DNA from 3 places in the Saccharopolyspora sp. NPDC002376 genome. Region 1 is predicted to be linked to each of the others. Evidence: riboswitches for the same ligand, from Rfam matches in the RefSeq annotation. Region 1 holds a riboswitch; each other region holds the start of a gene.

Region 1 (5,612 bases):
AGGCGCTCAACGTGGTCACCGAGCATCCGAATCCACTCCGGACCGCGCTGGCGGTGATGCTGCTGCTCGCCGGTGTGCTTTGCAGCGCAACGGCTTTCGCGCGGTGGATGTCCACCGAACGCGCCCTGCGGCAGGGACGTCCGCTGCCCGCTCCGCGCTTGGCACCGGTGCTCGGGTACGGGCTCGGCGTGATCGGCGTGACCGCCTGCGTCCTGCTGTTCGTCACCGGGATCTGATCGTGGCGGACCGGCCCGACAGCCCGTGGGATCCGGGCTTGCAGATCGAACGCACCACCCTCGCGTGGTTGCGGACGACACTCGCGTTCATCGTGGGGACGCTGGTGCTGCTGCGCCTCCTGGCGCACGAGAACGTCCTGACCGCGCTGATCTTCACCGTGCTGACGTTGCCGCTCGGGCTCGCGATCACCTGGCTGGTTTGGCGCCGCCATCTCACCAGCGAGCAACGCCTGCACGCCCGCATCCCGCTCCCCGGCGGCGCACTACCGGCCGCGATGACCGCGCTGGCTGGGCTGGCGGGCTGCTCGGGCTTGGCTTACGTGCTGTTCGCCTGACCAAACGCTCCAGTGTGGACGATCCCGAAAACTCCGGGCACTACTGCGATGCGCCGACCAGGCCGGGCCACGCCGACATCGCGCAGTCGATGATCGCGTGCGCGGTTTCGCGGGAGCAGCCGTCGCAAGCCTGGATCGACAAACCTTGCAGCACAGTCAGGTAGAACGAGGCGATCGCCGCGATGTCCGCACCGGCCGGTACGTCGCCTTCGGCGACCGCGAGTTCCAGTCGTGCGTGCACCGCCCGGTAGTCGTCCTTGCGGCACTCGGCCAGGAATTCCTGGACTCGCTGGTTGTCCGGGCCGCAGTTGGTCGCCGAGAGCACGACCATGCAGCCCCTCGGCGTGCTGGGGTCCACGTAGGCGTCGGCGTTGTCGCGCAGCATGGCTTCGATCGCCTGGCGCGCGGTCGGGTGCTTCTGGAGCGAATGTTCGCCCACGGCTTCGTCGGCGCTGTTGTAGAGCGCGATCGTCTCGCGGAACAGGCCCTCCTTGGAGCCGAAGGCCGCGTAGAGGCTCGGTGAGCTGATGCCCATCGCCGCGGTGAGGTCGCTCAGCGCCGTCGCCTCGTAACCCCTCTCCCAGAACAGCTCCATCGCGGCATGCAGCGCGGTTTCGCGGTCGAAACTGCGCGGTCGACCTGGCGGCGGCATCTCACACTCCTCTGATCTCGGAGCGGTCATCATCGCCGACCCGGTTCCGGCCGACGCCGCAGCTCCCACCTCGTTGACACCCAGGATAACCCGTGCTAGCCATTTATATATCGTTCGATACAGAAATATGAGGTGCTCATGGGGTCTCTAACGGGCAAGGTTGCACTGGTGACCGGCGGCGGGCGCGGGATCGGCGCCGGTATCGCCGAACGACTGGCCACCGACGGCGCCGACGTCGCGATCACCTACAACACCGCTGCCGATCGGGCCGACGCCGTCGTCGGGAAGATCGAGGAGACCGGCCGCCGAGGCCTGGCGATCGCCGCCCCGGCCTCCGATGTCGACGCGGTGGCACGAGCGGTGCGGCAGACGGTCGACGAGTTCGGCCGACTGGACGTCCTGGTCAACAACGCCGGGATCTTCACCTGCGCGCCGATCGACGAGCTGACCCTCGAGCAGTTCGACGAAACCGTCTCCGTCCACGTGCGCGCGGTGTTCGTAGCCGTGCGGGCTGCTGTCGAGCACCTGCCCGAGGGCGGGCGGATCATCAACATCGGGAGCAATCTGGCCGAACGGGTTCCCGGCCCCGGTCTGAGCCTGTACTCGCTGAGCAAGTCCGCGTTGATCGGCTTCACCAAGGGCCTCGCCCGCGACCTGGGCCTGCATGGCATCACGGCCAACGTCGTCCACCCCGGCTCCACGGACACCGAGATGAACCCGGCCGACGGGACGGACGCCGACGCCGAACGGGCGCTGACCGCGCTCGGCCGCTACTCGACCCCCGCCGACATCGCGGCCACCGTCTCGCACCTGGCCGGCGAATCCGGACGGAACATCACCGGCACCTCGATCACAGTCGACGCCGGCGCCAACGCCTGAGAGCGGGGAGGACACCGGAATGCCCTGGGTCATCCTCATCGTCGCCGGGCTGCTCGAGATCGTCTGGTCGCTGGCGTTGAAGCACGCCGAAGGCATGACCCGGCTGTGGCCCGCGGTCGTGGGAATCGGGGTCGCCATGATCAGCCTCGGGATGCTGTCGTTGGCGTTGAAGCACCTGCCGGTCGGCAGCGCCTACGCGATCTGGGTCGGCATCGGCACGGTCGGCGTCGCCGTCGTGGGCATGCTCACCTTCGGTGAACCCGTGACGTGGCCGCGCCTGGCGTTCTTGACGTTGATCGTGGTTGGCATCGCCGGCCTCAAATTCGTCGAAGCCTGAGCGGCGCGGGCGGGGACGGGGGAACCCCTGCCACCGCCCGCACCGAATCAGCACTCGATGACGTTGACCGCGAGTCCGCCGCGGGCGGTCTCCTTGTACTTGACCTTCATGTCCCGGCCGGTCTCCCGCATCGTCTTGATCACCTTGTCCAGCGAGACGAAGTGGTTGCCGTCACCACGCATCGCCATCCGCGCCGCCGTGATCGCCTTGACCGAGGCCACCGCGTTGCGCTCGATGCACGGGATCTGCACCAGACCGCCGATGGGATCGCAGGTGAGCCCGAGGTTGTGCTCCATCGCGATCTCGGCGGCGTTCTCCACCTGACGCGGCGTCCCGCCGAGCACCTCGGCAAGCCCGGCCGCAGCCATGGAGCACGCCGAACCGACCTCGCCCTGGCACCCGACCTCGGCCCCGGAGATCGAGGCGTTCTCCTTGAACAGCACCCCGACAGCCCCGGCTGCCAGCAGGAACCGCACCACACCGTCGTCGTCCGCACCGGGTACGAACCGGGTGTAGTAGTGCAGCACCGCCGGGACGATGCCCGCCGCACCGTTGGTCGGCGCCGTCACCACTCGCCCACCGGCCGCGTTCTCCTCGTTCACCGCGAGCGCGAAGAGCGTGACCCACTCCAGCGGGTCGTCCTGATCGGTCAGCAGCGCGGCCAGCTCCGCCGCCCGCCGCTTGACCTTCAGCCCGCCCGGGAGTTCACCGGTGTTGCGGCAGCCGTTGTCCACGCACTCCCGCATGACGTGCCAGATGTCCAGCAGTTCCTTGCGCACGGCGTCCTCGCCGCGCCAGGACAGCTCGTTGGCCAGCATGACGCCGCTGATGGACAGGCCGGACTCCGCGGCGCGCTCGAGCAGTTCCATGCCGGTGCGGAATGGCAGCCGCAGCTCGGTCTCGTCCGGTTTGATCCGGTCGGACCCGGTCGCGTCCTCGTCGACGACGAAACCACCGCCCACCGAGTAGTACACCGCGCTGTCCAGCTCGGCGTCCCCGGCGAAGGCGGTGAACCGCATGCCGTTCGGGTGCACCGGCAGCGACCTGCGGCGGTGCATCACCAGATCGCGGTCCGAGCTGAACCGGATCTCGTGCGTCCCGTCGAGGCACAGCCGCCCCGTCTCGCCGATCTCGACGACCCGGTCCGCCACCGCGGCCGGATCGACGACCTCCGGGCTGTGGCCCTCCAGGCCCAGCAGCACCGCCTTCGGGCTGCCGTGCCCGTGGCCGGTCGCCCCCAACGAACCGAACAGCTCCGCCTTGACCCGCGTGACCTGCGGCAACCGGCCCGCGTCGCGCAGTCGTCGCGCGAATCGCTTGGCCGCCCGCATCGGTCCCACGGTGTGCGAACTGGACGGTCCGATGCCCACTGAGAACAGGTCGAAGACACTGATCGCCATTGATCGCCTCCGCTGCTGCCCGGGTCCTACTGCCCGATCAGTTCGGCGTACTGCTCCGCGGTGAGCACAGCACCGGTACCGGTGGCGCGCACCTCCAGCAGCCAACCGCCGGCGAACGGCTCGGCGTTGACCAGCGCGGGATCATCCACAACGGACTCGTTGATCGCCACGACCTCGCCGGTGACCGGCGCGAACAGGTCGCTCACGGACTTGGTGGACTCCATCTCACCGCAGGTCTGCCCGGCCTCGATCTGCTCGCCGACCTCCGGCAGCTGCACGAAGACGATGTCGCCGAGCGCCTCGGCGGCGTGGTCGGTGATGCCGATGCGGACCAGCTCGTCGCGGTCCTCGATCCACTCGTGCTCTTCGGTGTAGCGCAGGTTCTGCGGCAGGGACATGGTGGGAGGCTCCAAGGCTGCTCGGAGGGCGCGGGCGCGCCCGGAAATGTGCTGGGCCTCCCCCTCTGTTTCGGGACCTGAGAGCTTCGCCGCAGACCTGCGACTTGCACCTTGGGTGGCGCGCCAGCGGTGGCGCGCGCTTTCCAGAGTTGCCTCGCCCGAACGGTCATGGGTGCCTGAGAGTTTGTGGGGAGTCTTGCTCCTTCGGCGCCTCGCAGCTGGTACGAGGTCTCTCCCGCACGGGGTCGACGGCCAGTATGCGATTGTCAGACTGCTCAGCAACGATAAACGTGCCTGTCTTGGTGTCACAATGCCCTCCCCAACTGACCGCCAAGGCGGCCGCTTCTCCAGGAGGCCGGTGATGCTCGACGTCCGAGCACTGGTCGAACGGGTCGGCCCGACCCTGCTGCGCTCGGTGGTCGTCCCGGAATCGACCGCGTGCGTCGGCGACGTGGTCATCGCCGAACCCGACCAGCACCTGACCGTCGTCGACGGCGACCTCGTGCTGGGCGTGGCCGTCGCGGACCGCGAGCAGGCGGCGTCACTGGTGCGCGTCTGCGGCGACCGGGGCGCTTCGGCGGTGCTGCTGAAACCGCCGGTCTCCGCCGATGAGCGCATCGTCGCCGCGGCCGAGGCGGCCGGGGTCGCGCTGGTCGAGGTCCGGTCGGAGACCGCGTGGGCCCAGCTGGTCTGGCTGATCAGGGCGGCGCTGGCCGGGACCGACATCGACGAGGCGGGCGCGCGCAGCCCCGGGGTCGGCGATCTGTTCCGGCTCGCCGACGCGGTGGCCGACGTGGTGGACGCGCCGGTCACGATCGAGGACGCGCGCTCCCAGGTGCTGGCCTACTCGGCCCGGCAGGACCTCACCGATCCCGCGCGGGTCTCGACGATCATGGGGCGCAGGCAGCCGGACGACGTGCTGGCCAAGTTCCGGGCGTACGGCACCTTCCGCAAGCTCAGCAAGGGCAGTTCGGCGATCTTCGTGCCCGCCCAGCAGGACGGCACGCTGCCCCGATTGGTCGTGCCGATCAGGATGGGCGGCGAGCTGCTCGGATCCATGTGGGCGGTGGTGCCCGAGGAGGTTTCCGAGGAGCGTGCGACGGCGTTCGCCGACACCGCACACCTGGTCGCGCTGCAGCTGCTGCGCTGGCGGGCGGTGGCCGACGCCGAGCGGCGGCGCAGCGCGGAGCAGGTGCGGCTGCTGCTGGACGGCGGCGAGGGCTGGCGGGTCGCGGCCAACGAACTGGCCGTCCCGAACGAGCGACACCGGGTGATCGCGATCGAGATGCCCGCCTCAGCCGGGCCCGCCGAAGGGCACCGGTTGGCGCTGTGGGAGTGGATCACGCGCGGGATCGGCCGCCGGCCGCTGGTCACC
Region 2 (5,612 bases), on a different contig from region 1:
GGTGGACACTGCCGAACCTGCTCAGCGTGCTCCGCCTGGCCGGGGTGCCGCTGTTCCTCTGGTTGCTGCTCGGCCCGCAGGCCGACCTGCTTGCCCTGCTGATGCTGGTGATCAGCGGGGTCACCGACTGGCTCGACGGCAAGCTCGCCCGCTGGCTCAACCAGTACAGCCGCCTTGGCGAACTGCTCGATCCGGCTGCCGACCGGCTCTACATCATCGCCACGCTGATCGCCTTCGTGCTGCGGGATGTCGTGCCTTGGTGGGTCGCCGCCGCGCTGGTGTTGCGGGACGTGGTGCTGACGTTGTGCCTGCCAGTGCTGCGCTGGCACGGCTACGAGCCGCCCGAAGTGCACTACCTCGGCAAGGCCGCGACGTTCTGCCTGATGTACGCGTTCCCGCTGTTGTTGCTGGTGCAGGAGGAATTCCCGCTGTCCGAAGTGGTGCGTCCGATCGCCTACGCCTTCACCTTCTGGGGCGGCGCGCTGTACCTGTGGGCCGGAATCCTCTACCTGGGCCAGGTCGTGGCCGCGGTGCGCCAAGCGCGCTCCAGAACGGCCTGAGATCCCCGCATGCGCTGGACGGCTGACGTCGATTCTGCCGACAGCGCACTCCTCCCACGCCGCCGCGAGCCGTCTTGCGGGCGGTGCCGCGCGCTGCATACGCTCGCCGAGCCGATCACGCCCACAGCGCGCGATCGGTGAGCCAAGTAGCAGCGGACGAGGAAGGCGGGACCACGTGGCGGCCCCGGACGAGATCAAGTACACCGAAGAGCACGAGTGGATCCAGCGCACCGGCGAGGACACCGTGCGCATCGGGATCACCGACTACGCCCAGCAGCAGCTCGGCGACGTGGTGTTCGTGCAGCTGCCGGACGTGGGGCAGAAGGTCGCCGTCGGGGACTCCATGGGCGAGGTGGAGTCGACCAAGAGCGTCTCGGACATCTACGCCCCCGTCACCGGTGAGGTGGCCGCGCGCAACGACGAGCTCGAGGACCAACCGGAGTTGGTCAACTCGGCCCCGCAGGGTGACGGCTGGATGGTCGAGATCAAGCTCGCCGATCCGGACCAACTGGCCGGTCTGCTCGACGCCGAGGCCTATCAAAAGGTGATCGACCAGGCATGATCATCGATCTGTCGGGGTCGACGACGAGAATGTCGGGAGTCCCGCGTCCCACGCCTGTCCAGGCACGGTACGTTGGGTACCTACTTGGCACGATCTATCCGCGTGGAGGAGACTCAGGTGAGCCAGAACAGCGGCTACGGCGACGTTCCGCCAGAACAGTCACCGGAGACCACCTCGGTCTTCAGGCCTTTCCTCTCGGAGCAGGAAAGCCCCGAGAGCCCGGCCCCGGAGCCCGCCGCCGCGTCCGGGGTCGACGCACTGCCCGCAGGGTCCGCACTGCTGGTGGTCAAGCGCGGTCCCAATGCGGGTTCGCGGTTCCTCCTGGACCGCGAGACCACCAGCGCGGGACGGCACCCGGACAGCGACATCTTCCTCGATGACGTCACGGTTTCCCGCCGACACGCAGAGTTCCGGCGCGAGGGCAACGACTTCGTGGTGGTCGACGTCGGCAGCCTCAACGGCACCTACGTCAACCGGGAACCGGTGGACACCTCGGTGCTCGCCAACGGTGACGAGGTGCAGATCGGCAAGTTCCGGTTGGTCTTCCTGACCGGGCCGATCGACGGCGGCCGCTGAGCCGCCGGATTCGACTTTCGACCCGCCAGCGGGGCGGCGCCGCACCGGCGTCGCCCCGCTGGCGCGTCGCGGTATTTGCGCGATCGGGGTCGATGGCATCCGCGGCGGGGAATTTCTCGACGCCGCAACCGGTTTTCCCGTTGCAGCGGCTTCATTTCCAGCGGTCCCGCGGGACCGCAGCGGTGTATCGTGCTGGTAATGCTCGATGACGAGCTCAGCCAGCGGTTCGGACCCGGCGTTCGGATCAGGTGCCCGAGCGGGCAAGCCGCGACAGCGGTGGTCGACCAGGCCGCCGGAGGGATTGGGCGTAGCCGCCGTATCGCGGGTAGCGTCGGAGGCGTCGGTGCGCGATCCTCGACGGGGATGTCACGCTTCGGCGCGCTGGAGGAGGCGATGTGACGATGAGCAGCGAGATGCGCGTCGTCGGCGTGCGAGTGGAACTACCAGCCAACCAGCCGATCCTGTTGTTGCGCGAGGCGAACGGCGAGCGCTACCTGCCGATCTGGATCGGCTCGGTCGAAGCGACGGCCATCGCGCTCGAGCAGCAGGGCGTGCGACCGCAACGACCGCTGACCCACGACCTGCTCAAGGACGTCATCGGCGCCCTGGGGCGCGATCTGGAGCAGGTGCGGATCACCGATCTGCAGGAAGGCACCTTCTTCGCCGAGCTGGTGTTCGACGGGGACGTGCGGGTTTCGGCGCGGCCGAGCGACTCGGTTGCCCTGGCGTTGCGCATCGGGGTGCCGATCCACGCCGACGAGTCGGTGCTGGACGAGGCCGGGCTGATCATCCCGGACGAGCAGGAGGACGAGGTGGAGAAGTTCCGCGAGTTCCTCGACTCCGTGTCTCCCGAGGACTTCCGCGGCGCGGACACCTGAGGCGTCGCAGACCCGAGATCTGACATCCGGCCCCCGCTTGCAGTTGCAGGCGGGGGCCGGGTCGTCCCGGCGCCCGCGCGTCGCGTTGACCTCCTCGCGAGGCAGGCATACCGTCGGGTTACGCGAAATCGCCCTGGTGTGATTCAGCGGGTGAACCGCCGATGCGGCGGTGCTGCGCCGCTGGCTGTCGGCGGGGTGTTCGCGGCCCTGATCGCAATCGATTCGGGCGCTGGTGATCGTCGTCGGCGACAAGCCGGACGAGGGGAGGCAGGCGTGGTCGAGGAAGCGTCCAACGGGGATGCTGCCGCGGAGCAGGGTGGGCTGTTCCCAGACGCCTCGCTGCCGGACGAACTGGTCGGCTACCGGGGCCCGGCCGCCTGCCAGATCGCCGGCATCACTTACCGCCAGTTGGACTACTGGGCGCGCACCAAGCTGGTCGGCCCGTCCATACGCGGTGCGGCCGGTTCCGGCTCGCAACGGCTGTACTCGTTCAAGGACATCCTGGTGCTCAAGGTGGTCAAGCGCCTGCTGGACACAGGGGTGTCGCTGCACAACATCCGGGTCGCGGTGGAGCACCTGCGCAACCGCGGCGTCGAGGACCTGGCGCGGCTGACGTTGTTCAGCGACGGGACGACGGTCTACGAGTGCACCTCTGCCGAGGAGGTGGTCGACCTGCTGCAAGGTGGTCAGGGCGTGTTCGGCATCGCCGTCAGCGGTGCGATGCGCGAGATCAGCGGCACCATCCACGAGTTCCCGGCCGAGCGGGCCGACGGCGGCGAGATGGTGCAGGCGGCGGACGAGCTGTCCCGCCGTCGCCGGGACCGCCAGGCCGAGACCGGCTGACCAGCCCTGGCCGTGATCGAAAGACTGTGCCGCAGCTCGCATCAGAGGTCCGCGCGGGCCACCTGATCGGGTAGGCTGCGACACATCGCCGACCCCGTGCGGGAGAGTCCGGCCCGGCCTAGCCGCGGTCGGCGCCGAAGGAGCAAAACCTCCCCGACAACCTCTCAGGCCACCTGGACCGCACGGGCGAGATACCTCTGGAAAGAGGTGGTGCCATTCGCTGGCACCACCCGCCGACGGTGCAAGCCCGGTCCCCGGGTGAAGCTCTCAGGCGTTCGCTTCGCGGACGGTGACAGAGGGGGAGAGCAGCGCAGTCCTGGCTGTACTGCCGCCCCTGTGTTCGCCGCGATGATTGAGGTTTGGCGATGTCCGACGTGACCCACGACCGCATTCCCCTGGCCGCTCTGGAGCACGGCACGCCGTTCTCCGACCGGCACGTCGGGCCGTCCCCGGCCGAACTGGCCCGCATGCTCGACGTGATCGGCGTCGGTTCGCTGGAGGAACTGGGCCGCAGCGCGGTGCCGGACGCGATCCGCGAGGACGACCTGCGCTTGGCGCTGCCCCAGCCGGCCACCGAGACCGCTGCGCTTGCCGAGCTGCGCGACCTCGCGCGCCGCTGTCACCCGCACACCGAGATGATCGGGCTCGGTTACTACGGCACCACGACCCCGCCGGTCATCCTGCGCAACGTGTTGGAGAACCCGGCCTGGTACACCGCGTACACGCCGTACCAGCCGGAGATCTCACAGGGCCGGCTCGAGGCGCTGCTGAACTTCCAGACGATGGTGGCCGACCTGGCCGGGGTGCCGGTGGCCAACGCGTCCATGCTGGACGAGGCGACCGCCGCGGCCGAGGGCATGACGCTCGTGCGCCGCGCCGGCAAGTCCAAGTCGCCGCGCTTCCTGGTCGACTCCGACACGCTGCCGCAGACCATCGCGGTCATCCAGACCCGCGCCGAGCCGCTGGGCATCGAGGTCGTCGTCGCCGACCTGTCGGCAGGGCTGCCCGAGGACGAGTTCTTCGGCGCGCTGCTGTCCTACCCGGGTGCTTCGGGTTCGGTGCGCGACCACGAGCGGATCATCGCCGAGGCGCACGAGCGCGGGGCGAAGGTCGTGGTGGCGTCCGATCTGCTGGCCCTGACGCTGCTGCGCGCGCCCGGTGAGATCGGTGCGGACGTGGTCGTCGGCAGCACCCAGCGATTCGGCGTGCCGATGGGCTTCGGTGGTCCGCACGCCGGATTCATGGCCGTGGCCAAGGGATTCGAGCGGCAGCTGCCCGGCCGACTGGTCGGTGTGAGCGTCGACGCCGACGGCAACAAGGCCTACCGCCTGGCGTTGCAGACCCGGGAGCAGCACATCCGCCGCGAGAAGGCGACCAGCAACATCTGCACCGCGCAGGTCCTGCTGGCCGTGGTGGCGTCGATGTACGCCGTCTACCACGGTCCGGCCGGGCTGAAGGCGATCGCTACCCGCGCGCACCGGATGGCGTCCGTGCTGGCCGAGCAGCTGCGGCGCGGCGGCGTCGAGGTGCTGCACCAGGACTTCTTCGACACGATCGTCGCGAAGGTGCCGGGGCGGGCCGATGAGGTCGTGTCCGCGGCGCGGCGCGGCGGCATCAACCTGCGGCGCATCGACGTCGACCGGGTGGGCATCAGCTGCGACGAGACCACCACGCGCGCCAACCTGGCGACGGTGTGGCAGGCCTTCGGCATCGACGGCGTGGACGTCGACGAGCTGGACGCGCAGACCTCCGACGCGCTTCCGCTGGCGCTGCTGCGCACCTCCGAGTACATGACGCACCCGGTGTTCCACAGCCACCACTCCGAGACCTCGCTGCTGCGCTACCTGCGGCGGCTGTCGGACAAGGACGTCGCGCTGGACCGCAGCATGATCCCGCTGGGGTCGTGCACGATGAAACTCAACGCGACCGCCGAGATGGAGCCGATCACCTGGCCGGAGTTCGGTTCGCTGCACCCGTTCGCGCCCGCGCAAGACGCCGAGGGTCTGCTGTCGCTGGTCAAGGACCTGGAGACCTGGCTGGCCGAGGTCACCGGTTACGACGCGGTGAGCCTGCAGCCCAACGCCGGTAGCCAGGGTGAGTTCGCCGGTCTGCTGGCCATCCGCGCCTACCACCGCAGCCGCGGTGCGGCCGACCGGGACTTGTGCCTGATCCCGGCCAGCGCGCACGGCACCA
Region 3 (5,612 bases), on a different contig from region 1:
GTCACCATCGGCGGGCGCGGGTCGTTGGGCACCGCGTTGCGGTTGACGGTGATGCCGATCTCGTGCAGCCGGTCCTCGGCCTGCTGACCGTCCAGCTCGGAGTTGCGCAGGTCGACCAGCACCAGGTGCACGTCGGTGCCGCCGGAGACCAGCTGCACCCCGGCCGCCTTGGCGTCGTCGGCCAGCAGCCGTTCGGCCAGGATCTGCGCGCCCTCGATCGTGCGGCGCTGCCGGTCCTTGAACTCCTCACCAGCGGCGACCTTGAACGCGACCGCCTTGCCCGCGATCACGTGCTCCAGCGGCCCGCCCTGCTGACCGGGGAACACCGCGGAGTTGAACTTCTTGGTGAACTCCTCGTCGGAGGACAGGATCACGCCACCGCGCGGACCGCCCAGGGTCTTGTGCGTGGTGGTGGTGACGACGTGGGCGTGCGGCACCGGGTTCGGGTGCAGGCCCGCGGCGACCAGACCGGCGAAGTGCGCCATGTCCACCATCAGGTAGGCACCGACCTCGTCGGCGATCTCCCGGAACCGCTTGAAGTCCAGCTGCCGCGGGTAGGCCGACCAACCGGCGACGATCAGCTGCGGCTTGTTCTCCCGCGCCAACCGGGCGACCTCGTCCATGTCGACGCGGTGGTCGTCCTCGCGCACGTGGTAGGGCACCACGTTGTAGAGCTTGCCGGAGAAGTTGATCCGCATCCCGTGGGTCAGGTGGCCGCCGTGCGCCAGGTCCAGACCCATGATGGTGTCGCCCGGCTTGAGCAGCGCGAACATCGCCGCCGCGTTGGCCTGTGCGCCGGAGTGCGGCTGCACGTTGGCGTAAGAAGCGCCGAAGAGCTCCTTGATCCGCTCGATGGCCAGCCGCTCGATGACGTCGACGTGCTCGCAGCCGCCGTAGTAGCGGCGGCCAGGGTAGCCCTCCGCGTACTTGTTGGTCAGCACCGAGCCCTGCGCTTCGAGCACGGCCTGGGGCGCGAAGTTCTCCGAGGCGATCATCTCGAGCGTGGTCTGCTGGCGGTTGAGCTCGGCGCCGACCGCCGCCGCAACCTCGGGGTCCACCGCGGCCAGCTGGTCGTTGAACAGGTCCGGTGTCGACATGGTGTTGCCTCCTGTGTTTCTCTCAGGCGTTGCGGCGGTAGAACGGCAGCTCGACGACCTGCACCGCGACTGCTTTGCCGCGGATGTCTACCTGCAGCTGGGTGCCGGGTTCGCTGTGCTCGCGGTCCACGTAGGCCATCCCGATCGGGTGGCCCAAGGTCGGGGACGGGGCGCCGCTGGTGACCACGCCGATCTCGGCGCCGTCGGCGTCCAGCACGCGGTAGCCGTGCCGGGGCGCGCGGCGCTGGTCGGTGCTGAGCCCGACCAGGGTGCGCTCGGTGGGCTTCTCCGCGACGGCGGCCAGCGCTTCCTTGCCGACGAAGTCGACGGTCTTGTCGAGCTTGACCACCCGGCCGAGGTTGGCGTGGAACGGCGTGAGCTCGGCGGACAGCTCGTTGCCGTACAGCGGCATGCCGGCTTCCAGGCGCAGCGTGTCGCGGCAGGACAGCCCGGCGGGCTGCAGCCCGTGCTCCGCGCCCGACTCGGTCAGCGCCTGCCACACGGCCTCGGCGTCGCCGGGCGCGGTGAACAGCTCGAAGCCGTCCTCGCCGGTGTAGCCGGTGCGCGCCAGCAGCACGTCCTTGCCCGCGACCTGGGCCGGGTAGCCCGCGTAGTACTTGACGCCGGAGAGGTCGGTCTCGGTCAGCGGCGCGAGGATCGCGACGGCGTTCGGGCCCTGGATCGCGATCAGCGCGTAGTCATCGGAGACGTCCTCGTGCTGGGCGTCGAACCCGCTGATCCGCTCGGTCAGCTCGGCGGAGACCACGGCGGCGTTCGCGGCGTTGGCCACCACCAGGAACTCCTGCTCGGCGAGGCGGTAGACGATCAGGTCGTCCAGCACACCGCCCTGCGCGTTGCAGATCATGGTGTAGCGCGCGCGGCCGGGCGTGATGCTGGAGGCGTTGGCGACCAGCGCGTGGTCCAGCGCGGCCGCGGCTTCCGGGCCGCTGATCCGGATCTCGCCCATGTGGCTCAGGTCGAACAGGCCGGCCGCGGTGCGCACCGCGTTGTGCTCGGCGATGTCACCGGAGTAGCGCAGCGGCATCTGCCAGCCGGCGAACTCGGTGAGGTTGGCGCCGAGTTCCTCGTGCACGTGGTGCAAGGGCGTCTGTCGTGGCGACGACATGGTGGTGGGACTCCTCCTGGTGGGCGCCGGTCGGCAGTCGAGGGCCGGTCAGCTCACTGCGCCCAACCTTATCGGGGACACCTCGACCCCGACCTGCGCGGGCTGCGCTGGTCGGGCGGTCTCCCCGGAGTCATTGGCCTGAGAGTTTCGCCACCTCGGGAGGTGGCTTGCACCGTGGGCGAGAAGTGCATGCTTCTGCTTTTCTCCGTGATCGCCTGGTGTCGTGCGGTGCCGGTGCCTGAGAGTTTGCTGGGGAGTGTTGCTCCTTCGGCGCCCCGGTCCCGAGAAGGGCCGGAGTCTCTCCCGCACGACGTCGTAGGCGCGCTATTCGGTTCTGCGTCAAGGACGCTACGAACCACCAGTGACCCACGTCAACCGGAAGGATGAGTGATCTCGTGCCGACTTGCTGTGGAGTTCTGAAAGAGCGTGAGGTCCAGTGGAGTGAAGCAGCGGGATCCCAAGAGCGTCGCGGAGTTAGTCGATCAAGGTGACGTCACGAGTGGAAGGCAACGGCGCTCATCTATACCGACCCGGAACTGGTCAAGCGCTTGAGTGGTCCGATCGAAGGGGACTTTGGCCCGGTGCCTCCGCCGGAAGGAGTCGATGAGTGACTCCCAAGCGTTAGCCGGTGAGTTCTCGGTACTGCTTCTGCAGGCCGTCGATGAGGGCTTCGAGGGCTAGTTCGAAGCTGGCTGCGTCGATTTCCGCTGCGTGTTCGCGGAGCAGGTGTGCCTTGTTCAGGTGGGGGAAGCGGTCGCCGTAGAGGTCCGCGTCGTCCGGGAAGCCGCCGCTGAACGAGCCCATCGCCGAGCCCACCACCAGGTACTTCGTCGAGGCGCCGATCATCGTGGCGTAGCGCTGCGGCCAGCCCGCGCTGGTCAGGCCGCCGTGCACCGCATCGGCTCGGCGCAGGGCGTTCTCGCGGCGGGCCGGGCCGTAGGCCAGGAACGGCACCAGGTTGGGGTGGGCCGCCAGCGCCGCGCGGTAGGAGCGGGCCCAGCTGCGCAGGCCGGTCGTCCAGTCCTGCTCGAAGTCCGAGACGTCCACCGAGCCCATCACGTCTTCGGCGATCTCGTGCAGCAGTTCTTCCTTGGTCGCGACGTGGTTGTACAGCGAGGCCGCGCGCACTCCGAGGCGTTCGGCGAGGCGGCGCATGGACAGCGCTTCCAGGCCATCGGCGTCGATGATCTCCAGTCCGACGCGGCGGATGCGTTCCGGCGACAGCCGGGGAGTGGTCGGTCTGGGCACGTCTTCTCCTAGTCGGATCTCTTGCGGCGCTCGCCGGGGCCGTCTTAGGCTGCCATAAAACTAACAACGTTAGTTAGATGGCCGCAGGAAAGGATCCGGCAATGGTCGACTTCTCGCTCTCCGACACCGAACGCGACATCAGGGACTGGGTGCGCAACTTCGTCCAGCGCGAGCTGGCGCCGCTGGAGCCGGAGGTGCTGCGCCGCGAGCGGGCCGGCGAGCGCGGCCTGACCAAGGACGAGCAGCACGAGCTGCAGCAGAAGGCGAAGGAAGCCGGGTTCTGGGGCGTGCAGACGCCCGAGGAGTACGGCGGAATGGGCCTGTCAGCGGTGATGTCCGCGCTGATCGAGATCGAACTCGGCCGCACCTACGTGCCGTTCCGGTTCGGCGGCTACGCCGACAACATCCTCTACTACGCCAACGAGGAGCAGAAGCAGCGCTACCTGCTGCCGACCATCGAGGGCACCCGCAAGTCCTGCTTCGCGATCACCGAGCCCGGCGCCGGGTCGGACGCCAAGGACCTGCGGACCACGGCGGTCAAGGACGGCGCCGAGTGGGTGATCAACGGTGAGAAGACGTTCATCACCGGCGGCATCGACGCCGACTTCGTGATGGTCTTCGCCGTCACCGACAAGGAGAAGGGCGCCAACGGCGGCGTCACCTGCTTCCTGGTCGACCGCGACATGGGTTGGAAGTCCGAGCCGATCGACATCATGGGCCCGTGGGAGCGCCAGCCGGCCGCGCTGGTCTTCGACAACGTGCGAGTTCCTGAGGGCAACGTCCTCGGCGAGGTCGGGCACGGCTTCAAGCTCGCCATGCAGTGGATCGGCCACGGCCGCTACATGCTGCCCGCGCGAGCGCTGGGCTCCTGCGAGCGGCTGGTCGAGATGGGCATGGACTACGCCAAGCAGCGCGAGACCTTCGGCAAGCCGATCGCCGAGCGCCAGGCGATCCAGTGGATGGTGGCGGACTCGGCGGTGGAGATCGAGGCACTGCGCTGGCTGGTGCTGCAGGCGGCCTGGCAGATCGACCAGGGCATGGACTCGCGCCACGCGCAGTCGATCGCCAAGCTCTACGGCGCCACCCGCGCCAACGAGATCGTCGACCGGGTGCTGCAGATGCACGGCGGCATGGGCTACACCAAGGAGCTGCCGATCGAGCGCTGGTACCGCGACCTGCGCCTGCTGCGGATCTTCGAGGGCACCGACGAGATCCAGCGCCGCACGCTGGCCCGCAACCTGCTCAAGGGCCACGCATCGGTGCGCGGCGTTCTGGGCTGATCCTCCCACCGCGTCGGTATTCTGCTGATCAACAGTGAGTCCGAGATGCGGGGAGTAACGATGTCGCTGTTCGACAAGGTCACCGAGTTCGCCAAGAGCAAGCAGGGCAAGCAGGTCATCGACCAGGCGAAGAAGTACGCCACCGACCCGAAGAACAAGGAGAAGCTCGACCAGGTCAAGGACAAGTTCCTCGGCAAGGGCGACAAGAAGAGCTGACTCCCAAGACCAACGGCCCCGACTCCTTGGGTTCCAGAGTCGGGGATCGTTGTCCCCTTCTCCCCGAGAAGGCCGCCGTGTGGCCGGATTTTCGGCCTTCCCCGGCCCATTGATCGGTTAGGATTCGCGCTCGTTGCTGGCGTTGGGGAGGGGCGGTCATGTCGCAGCCACCTAGGCCTGGGGATTCTCAGGGAGCTGGTGGGGGCGTGCCGCCTCGCCGGCAGGGGCCGCCGCAGCCGTCCGGGCCGATTCCGACTCCTCCGCCACAGCAACAGGTTTCGAACCCGACGCCTCAGCAAGCTCCGAATCGGCCTGGGGCTGTGCTTGGTGCTGCTGCGCTCGGGGGAATTGTTGCGCTGGTCGTGCTCGGGGTTGCCGTTTACACGTTGGTCGCCGGGCTTGCTGGGGCCAGTGGGGGCGGGGAGATCGCCGTCGTGCTGCTGACGTTCATCGTCGGCGCCGTTGGCGTCATGCACGTGCTCGGAGTTGTCCGGCTGCTGAATCCGCGGTTTCCCAACACCGGGACGATGGCGATGGCCGGGTGGATCACGGTGGCCGTCACCGGGTTCGGCGTGCTCCGTTCTTTCCTCGGGCGCGGTGATAGGCCGGACCTCACCACGATGTTGGTATGGGTCGTTCTGGCTG

What was found. Region 1 has a riboswitch for glycine ahead of gcvH (glycine cleavage system protein GcvH). Riboswitches for the same ligand answer to the same signal wherever they lie in the genome.
Region 2: it holds a riboswitch for glycine, as region 1 does, so the genes downstream of both, gcvP (aminomethyl-transferring glycine dehydrogenase) here and gcvH (glycine cleavage system protein GcvH) in region 1, are expected to answer to the same signal.
Region 3: it holds a riboswitch for glycine, as region 1 does, so the genes downstream of both, gcvT (glycine cleavage system aminomethyltransferase GcvT) here and gcvH (glycine cleavage system protein GcvH) in region 1, are expected to answer to the same signal.

What each region holds. Positions count from the first base shown of each region.
Region 1 covers NZ_JBSFBZ010000010.1:3,361-8,972, reverse strand. Annotated here, with positions in the region: gene ACWCO2_RS09675 (YidH family protein) at 1-236, shown strand, start outside; gene ACWCO2_RS09670 (DUF202 domain-containing protein) at 239-571, shown strand; gene ACWCO2_RS09665 (TetR/AcrR family transcriptional regulator) at 612-1,223, opposite strand; gene ACWCO2_RS09660 (SDR family NAD(P)-dependent oxidoreductase) at 1,362-2,102, shown strand; gene ACWCO2_RS09655 (DMT family transporter) at 2,122-2,439, shown strand; gene ACWCO2_RS09650 (L-serine ammonia-lyase) at 2,487-3,839, opposite strand; gene gcvH (glycine cleavage system protein GcvH) at 3,866-4,237, opposite strand; glycine riboswitch at 4,293-4,390, opposite strand; glycine riboswitch at 4,391-4,485, opposite strand; gene ACWCO2_RS09640 (PucR family transcriptional regulator) at 4,599-5,612, shown strand, end outside.
Region 2 covers NZ_JBSFBZ010000013.1:104,403-110,014, forward strand. Annotated here, with positions in the region: gene ACWCO2_RS12020 (CDP-alcohol phosphatidyltransferase family protein) at 1-560, shown strand, start outside; gene gcvH (glycine cleavage system protein GcvH) at 736-1,122, shown strand; gene garA (glycogen accumulation regulator GarA) at 1,240-1,698, shown strand; gene ACWCO2_RS12035 (bifunctional nuclease family protein) at 2,100-2,576, shown strand; gene ACWCO2_RS12040 (MerR family transcriptional regulator) at 2,850-3,419, shown strand; glycine riboswitch at 3,509-3,610, shown strand; gene gcvP (aminomethyl-transferring glycine dehydrogenase) at 3,785-5,612, shown strand, end outside.
Region 3 covers NZ_JBSFBZ010000008.1:24,264-29,875, reverse strand. Annotated here, with positions in the region: gene glyA (serine hydroxymethyltransferase) at 1-1,097, opposite strand, end outside; gene gcvT (glycine cleavage system aminomethyltransferase GcvT) at 1,120-2,223, opposite strand; glycine riboswitch at 2,341-2,439, opposite strand; glycine riboswitch at 2,440-2,539, opposite strand; gene ACWCO2_RS08335 (TetR/AcrR family transcriptional regulator) at 2,845-3,471, opposite strand; gene ACWCO2_RS08330 (acyl-CoA dehydrogenase family protein) at 3,573-4,751, shown strand; gene ACWCO2_RS08325 (hypothetical protein) at 4,812-4,967, shown strand; gene ACWCO2_RS08320 (hypothetical protein) at 5,288-5,612, shown strand, end outside.